2 regions of the Saccharothrix sabaoui genome follow, and region 2 is predicted to be linked to the other one. Evidence: riboswitches for the same ligand, from Rfam matches in the RefSeq annotation. Region 2 holds a riboswitch; the other holds the start of a gene.
What was found. A riboswitch is a leader RNA that binds a small molecule or an ion and turns the genes downstream of it on or off. The one in region 2 is predicted to bind cobalamin.
Positions count from the first base shown of each region.

Region 1 (3,399 bases), on a different contig from region 2:
CGAGCTGCGCGGCGGACACGGCCAGCGGCGCGCCGTGGCCGACGAGCGTGCGCCCCATGTACGCGAACGCCACGGCGTAGCTCGCGGCGGCGCCCACGAGGGCGAGCGCGCTCCACCCGGTCAGGCCCTCCCGCCACGGCGCGAAGATGAGCAGCACGCCGCCGAAGCCGAGGAGGAGGCCGAGCACGCGGACCGGGGTGGTGCGGCGCTCGGTGCCCAGCAGCAGCCCGATGACCAGCGACCACAGGGGCGTGGTGGCGTTGAGGGCGCCGGCCGTGCCCGAGTCGACGCCCTGCTGGCCGATGCCGAACAGCAGGAACGGCACGGCGTTGCAGAACAGCGCGGCCACGGCGAGGTGCCCCCACAGGCCGCGCGGCAGCCGCTGCCGGGAGCGGCGGGCCAGGACCAGCAGCACGGCCGAGCCGAGGGCGCACCGGGCCGTGGCGATCCCGGCGGGCGCGAACCCGGTCAGGGCCAGTTCGATCCACAGGAACGCCGAGCCCCACAGCAGGGCCATGGTTCCCAGGCGCAGGGCGCTTCGTCCGGTCACGGGACCACCGTCCCGCGCGGCACCCTTCAAGAAAAGTGAAACCTGCTCAAGGACGGTTAAGCGGAGCTTCACGGTCGAGGGCGCACGACGTGCGCGGTGCCGAAGCGTCGGCGGCGACCCCGGGGCCGCCGCCGACGGGGGGTCAGCGGGTGTGGACCAGCAGCTCGTCCACCCCGTGCACGATCGACGCGGTGCGGAACGCGGGGCGGTCGTCGGCCAGGCGCAGGTTCGGGAACCGGCGCAGCAGCGCGGGGTAGGCCGCGCGCAGCTCCATCCGGGCCAGCCCGGCGCCGACGCAGCGGTGCGCGCCGTAGCCGAACGCCAGGTGCGACGTGGGGCCGCCGGCGGGGTTGAAGTCGGGCGTGCCCTCGCGGTTGGCCGCCGACAGCGACACCACGAGCACGTCGCCCTCCTCGATCCGCTGGTCACCGACCTGGAGGGGGTGCCGGGCGAAGCGCGGGAACGCGACCTGCACCACGCTCAGGTGCCGCAGCAGCTCCTCCACGAGCGGCCCGACGGCGGCGTCGTCGTCGCGCATGGACGCCCGCGCCGCCTCGTCGCGCAGCAGCACGATCGCGCCGAGCGCGAGCGTGGAGGCGGTGGTGTCGAACCCGCCGGTGAGCACGCCGTCGGCCAGGCCGGCCAGCTCCTCGTCGCTCACGTCGTCGCCGTGCTGGCGGATGATCATGCCGATGAGGCCGTCGCCGGGGGCGCGGCGCTCCCGCTCCACGATCTCCTGCATGTACTTCAGCGACTCGGAGATCGCGCCCAGGGCCTGGCCCGCGCCTCCGAACAGGTCGAACCGGGCGGCGGCGAGCTGCTGGAACCGCTCGCGGTCCTCGTAGGGCACGCCGAGCAGCTCGCAGATCGTCAGCGACGGGATCGGCAGCGCGAACTCCTTGACCAGGTCCACCGGACCGGGCGCGGCCTCCATGGCGTCGAGCCGCTGCGTGACGATCTCGTCGATGCGCGGCACGAGGCGGGCCAGCCGGCGCATGGTGAACTCGGGGGTGAGCAGCTTGCGCAGGCGCGTGTGGTCCGGCGGGTCGGCGAAGCCGAGGCCGCCGGGCGACTGCTCGATGCGGCCGACCGCCGCGCCGAGGCGTGCGTAATCGTTACTGAACGACCCTGTGTCGGAAAGCACTTTCTTGGCCTCGTCCTGGCCGGTGACCAACCACAGCCGCACCCCGAACGGCACGGGCAGGCGGTGCACCGCCCCGGACTCCCTCATCCGCTCCAGCTCCGCGACCGGCACCACCCCGTCCCGCTTCAGCGGGACCAGCGCACCGTCCGGGAGCAGCGACAACGCCCGTGAACCGATCTTGCCCATCACCCACCGCGTCGCCGAACGCCGTGCGACCCACGCCACCAAGCCGTCGCGCACCGACGCCAGAGTCGACATCCCCACACCCCTCTTCCCCAGGTTTGAACTGGTTGACGGTAACCGCACGCCGAGGTGAGCAGCATCGCGCCTGAGGCGGATTGACACGCCGTGAACGGTGCAAGACGATCGGCAATCGCGCCCGAACAGGGGAAGCCGGTCGGAATCCGGCGCTGACCCGCAACGGTGGGTCCCCGAGGGGACGAGCCCGAACACCTGCCGCGCGCGCCGTGCTCCTGACACCGTCGAGGTCAACGGGTCGGAGCCCAGGGAGCCGGTGACGGCTGTCCGGGGTCCGCCCACGCCTCGCGCCCCGGAAAGGTCGACCATGCCGTTCGGACGGACCGCCACCGCCGTCGCCGTCGCGCTCGCCGCCCTGGCCCTGCCCGCGCCGGCGCACGCCGCGGAGCCGGGGACCCCCGCCGGGACCGCCGCGGGCTGGCTCACCCGGCAGCTCGTGGACGGCGACCACCTGGAGAGCGCGGGCTACCCCGACCCCGGGCTCACGCTGGACGCCGCGTTCGCGCTCGCCGCCGCCGACGTGGCGAGCGACACCGGCGAGCGCGTCGGCGCGTGGGTCGCGCGACCCGGGACGATCTCCAACTACCTGCACTTCGACACCCCCGCCACCGAGTCGTACGCGGGCGCGCACGCCAAGCTCGCCCTGTTCGCCTCGGTGACCGGCGCGGACCCGACCGACTTCGGCGGCGTCGACCTGGTCGCGGGCCTGACCGCGCTCAAGGCCCCGTCCGGCCGGTTCACCGACCGGACCGCCTACCAGGACTACTCCAACGGCTTCTCCCAGGCGTTCGCCGTGCTCGCGCTGGACCGCGCGGGCGGCGCGCCGCGGGACGCCGTCGACTTCCTGGCCGGCGGGCGGTGCCCGGACGGCGGCTTCCCGCTGCTGCTGGCGACCGCGCCGTGCACGTCCCACGTGGACGCCACCGCGATGGCCGTGCAGGCGCTGCTCGCCGCCGACCGGGCCGACGCCGCGGCCGGCGGGCTGACCTGGCTCGTGAACGCGCAGCAGCCCGGCGGCGGGTTCCGCGACGAGAGGGGCCTCGACGAGGGCAACGCCAACAGCACCGGCCTCGCCGCTCAGGCGCTGCGGGTGGGCGGCGAGGCGCGGGCCGCCGACCGGGCCGCCGCGTTCCTGGCGTCGTTGCAGGTCGGGTGCGCGGGCGCGGAGGCCGACCGGGGCGCGTTCGCGTTCGACCGGACCGGGTTCGCCGCGGCCACCGCGACGCGCGCCACGACGCAGGGCGTGCTCGGCGTCACCGGCGTCGGCTTCGCCGCCCTGTCCACCGCGGGCGACCGCCCGGGCGCGCCGGTCCTCGACTGCGCCGGCACGCCCACCAGCACCACGCCCACGTCCACCACCACGGCGCCCACCACCACCGCGCCCACCGCCACGGCGACGACCACCACGTCCGCCCCGGGCACCACGTCGGCGGCGGCCACCACGACC
Region 1 covers NZ_JBPKJK010000185.1:10,731-14,129, forward strand. The annotation lists gene ACR807_RS36025 (DMT family transporter) at 1-517, opposite strand, end outside; gene ACR807_RS36030 (cytochrome P450) at 693-1,952, opposite strand; cobalamin riboswitch at 2,031-2,169, shown strand; gene ACR807_RS36035 (prenyltransferase/squalene oxidase repeat-containing protein) at 2,260-3,399, shown strand, end outside.
Region 1: it holds a riboswitch for cobalamin, as region 2 does, so the genes downstream of both, ACR807_RS36035 (prenyltransferase/squalene oxidase repeat-containing protein) here and cobN (cobaltochelatase subunit CobN) in region 2, are expected to answer to the same signal.

Region 2 (3,399 bases):
GCTGGACCATCACCACGACGTTGCCGGAGCGCAGGGCGGCCAGCACGACCTCGCCGTCGGGGTCCTTCGAGCGGTCCACGAACAGCGTGCCGGGCGCCTGCCCCCAGTGCGCCTCCATGCCCGCGCGGGCGTCCTCGGGCAGGGTGGCGTACCACTCGCGGTAGCGGGCGGCGGGCAGCCGCACCGGGTTGCCCTGGACCTGCTCCTCGGTCAACCAGTCCGCGTCCTGCCCGCCGGCCGCGATGAGGGCGTGGATGAGCGCGTCGCCGTCGAGGTCGTCCACGCCGGGCAGCTCGTCGCCGATGTCGTACCCGGCCGCGCGCAGCTCCTGGAGCAGCCGCACGACGCTCGCCGGGGTGTCGAGGCCGACGGCGTTGCCGATGCGGGAGTGCTTGGTGGGGTAGGCCGACAGCATGATCGCGATCCGCTTGTCGGCGTTGGGGACGTGCCGCAGCTTCCCGTGCCGCACGGCGATGCCCGCGACGCGCGCGGCCCGCTCCTCGTCGGCCACGTACACGGTCAGGCCGTCCTCGTCGACCTCCTTGAAGGAGAACGGGACGGTGATGATCCGGCCGTCGAACTCGGGGATCGCCACCTGCGTGGCGGTGTCCAGCGGGGAGAGGCCGTCGTCGTTGTCGTCCCACTGCGCGCGGCTGGAGGTGAGGCAGAGCCCCTGGAGGATCGGCACGTCCAGCGCGGCGAGCGCGCCCACGTCCCACGCGTCGTCGTCACCGCCGGCGGACGCGGCGGCGGGCTTCGTGCCGCCCGCGGCGAGGACGGTGACCACGAGCGCGTCCGCCTTGCCCAGCTCGGCGAGCAGCCCCGGTTCGGCGGCGCGCAGCGAGGCGCAGAAGATCGGCAGCGGCCGGCCGCCCTTCGCCTCGACCGCGTCGCACAGGGCGTGCACGAACGCGGTGTTCCCGGCGACGTGGTGGGCCCGGTAGTACAGGACCGCGACGGTCGGGCCGTCGTTCGCGGGCCCCGCGGGCTCCGGCCGCTCCAGGACGCCCCAGTTCGGCGCGGGCGCGGGCGGCTCGAAGCCGTGGCCGGTGAGCAGGACCGTGTCGGACAGGAAGCGGTGCAGCTCGGCGAGGTTCGCCGGGCCGCCGTGCGCCAGGTACGCGTGGGCCTCGGCGCACACGCCGCCGGGCACCGTGGACAGCTCCATCAGCGGCGCGTCGGGGTTCTGCTCGCCGCCGAGCACGACGACGGGGCGCGGGCCCGCGAGGAGGTGGTCGAGCCCTTCCTCCCACATCCGGCGACCGCCGAGGATGCGCACGACCACCAGGTCGACCCCCTCGACCAGCGCCGGGAGGTCGGCCGCGGCGGTGCGGGAGGGGTTGGCCAGGCGGTAGTCCGCGCCGCTCGCGCGGGCGGACAGCAGGTCCGTGTCGGAGGTCGACAGCAGCAGGATCACGTGCGGGCTCCATCCCTCGGGGGTCCTCGCCCCAGGTCGTGGGGGACGGCTGGGCGGAGTTCCTGACTCCCGGGCGCTCACCCGGTCACAGTGGCGGGACCGCGCCGGATTCGCACCGGCTTCCTCCTGTTGCTTCGCCGTTCGGGGCCACCCTAACCCGGCGGTTAGCATCCATCCCATGTCCTCCGATCGGGAACGCCCGGACGCCTGCCCCGGGGCCGTCGACGTGCACGTCGCGGCCGACGGCGGGCTGGCGCGCGTGCGGGTGCCCGGCGGGACGCTGGACGCCCGGCGGTTCGACGTGGTGCGCGCGGCGGCGCTGGAGCTGGGCGACGGGTTCCTGGAGCTGACGTCGCGGGCGAACGTGCAGATCAGGGGCCTGGCGCCGGGGGCGGAGCACGAGCTGGGGGCGCGCCTGCGGGAAGCCGGCCTGCTGCCCTCGGCGACCCACGAGCGGATGCGCAACATCGTCGCCGCGCCGCTGGAGGACAACCAGGACCTGGTGGACGCGCTCGACGCCGCGCTGCTGGCCGAACCGTCGCTGGCCGACCTGCCGGGCCGGTTCCTGGTCACGGTGGGTCACGCGGTGAGCGGGCTTTCGGGTGACATCGGCCTGGTCGGTGACGCGTTGTTCCTGGCGGGGCGTGATTCCGGGCTTCGGGTGACCGATCCGGTGGGCGCCGTGGTGCGCGCGGCTCGGCTGTTCGGGGAACTGCGCGGGACCGCCTGGCGGCTGTCCGAAGTGGACGGCGGTGTGCGGAAGATCACGGAGGCGCTGGGCGTCCCGGTGGCCGACCGCCTCGACCCCGCTGTGATCCCCGCGACACCGGGTCCGGTCGGGGACGTCGTGGTCGCGGGCGTCCCGCTGGGCCGGCTCGACGCCCGCCTGCTGGCCGGCACGCCGGTGCGGCTGACGCCGTGGCGCGGCCTGGTCCTCCCGGCCGGCAGCGACGCGGGCGGCCTGTTCACCTCCCCCGACTCGCCGTGGCACGGGGTGAGCGCGTGCACCGGCCGGCCGGGGTGCGCGAAGTCGTTGGCCGACGTGCGCGCGGACGTCGCGCGCTGGATCGGCACCCCGCACGCGGGGCGCGTGCACTGGTCCGGCTGCGCGCGCAGGTGCGGGCGGCCGGCCGGTGGCGCGGTGGAGTTCGTCGCGACCGGCGACGGGTACGAGGAGATCAGGTGACCGAGCAGGACTACGTCAAGGACGGGCCGGAGATCTACCGCCGCTCGTTCGCCACCATCCGCGCCGAGGCGGACCTGACCCGGTTCCCCGACGACGTCGCGCGCGTCGTGGTGCGGATGATCCACGCCTGCGGCATGGTCGACCTGGTCGACGACGTCGCGTTCTCGCCGCACGTGGTGCGCGACGCCCGCGAGGCGCTGCTGGCGGGCGCGCCGGTCCTGTGCGACGCGCAGATGGTCGCGGCGGGCGTGACGCGCAAGCGCCTGCCCGCGGGCAACGAGGTGCTGTGCACGCTGAACGACCCGCGCGTGCCGGAGCTGGCCGACGAGCTGGGCAACACCCGCAGCGCCGCCGCCCTGGAGCTGTGGGGCGACCGGCTGGACGGCGCGGTGGTCGCCATCGGCAACGCGCCGACCGCGCTGTTCCACCTGCTCGACCTGATCGCCGCGGGCGCGCCGAAACCGGCCGCCGTGCTGGGCGTGCCGGTCGGGTTCATCGGGGCGGCCGAGTCGAAGGACGCGCTGGTGGCCAACGACCTCGGCCTGGAGCACCTGGTCGTGCGCGGGCGGCGCGGCGGCAGCGCCATGACGGCCGCGGCGGTCAACGCGATCGCGAGCGAGGACGAATGACGGGCAGGCTGTACGGCGTCGGCGTGGGTCCGGGCGACCCGGAGCTGGTGACGGTGAAGGCGGCGCGGCTCATCCGCGAGGCCGACGTGGTGGTGTTCCACAGCGCGCGGCACGGGCGCAGCGTGGCGCGGCGGATCGCCGAGCCCTACCTGCGGGAGGGCCAGGTC
Region 2 covers NZ_JBPKJK010000068.1:31,468-34,866, forward strand. The annotation lists gene cobN (cobaltochelatase subunit CobN) at 1-1,417, opposite strand, end outside; cobalamin riboswitch at 1,453-1,587, opposite strand; gene ACR807_RS21755 (ferredoxin-like domain-containing protein) at 1,596-2,603, shown strand; gene ACR807_RS21760 (precorrin-8X methylmutase) at 2,600-3,232, shown strand; gene ACR807_RS21765 (precorrin-2 C(20)-methyltransferase) at 3,229-3,399, shown strand, end outside.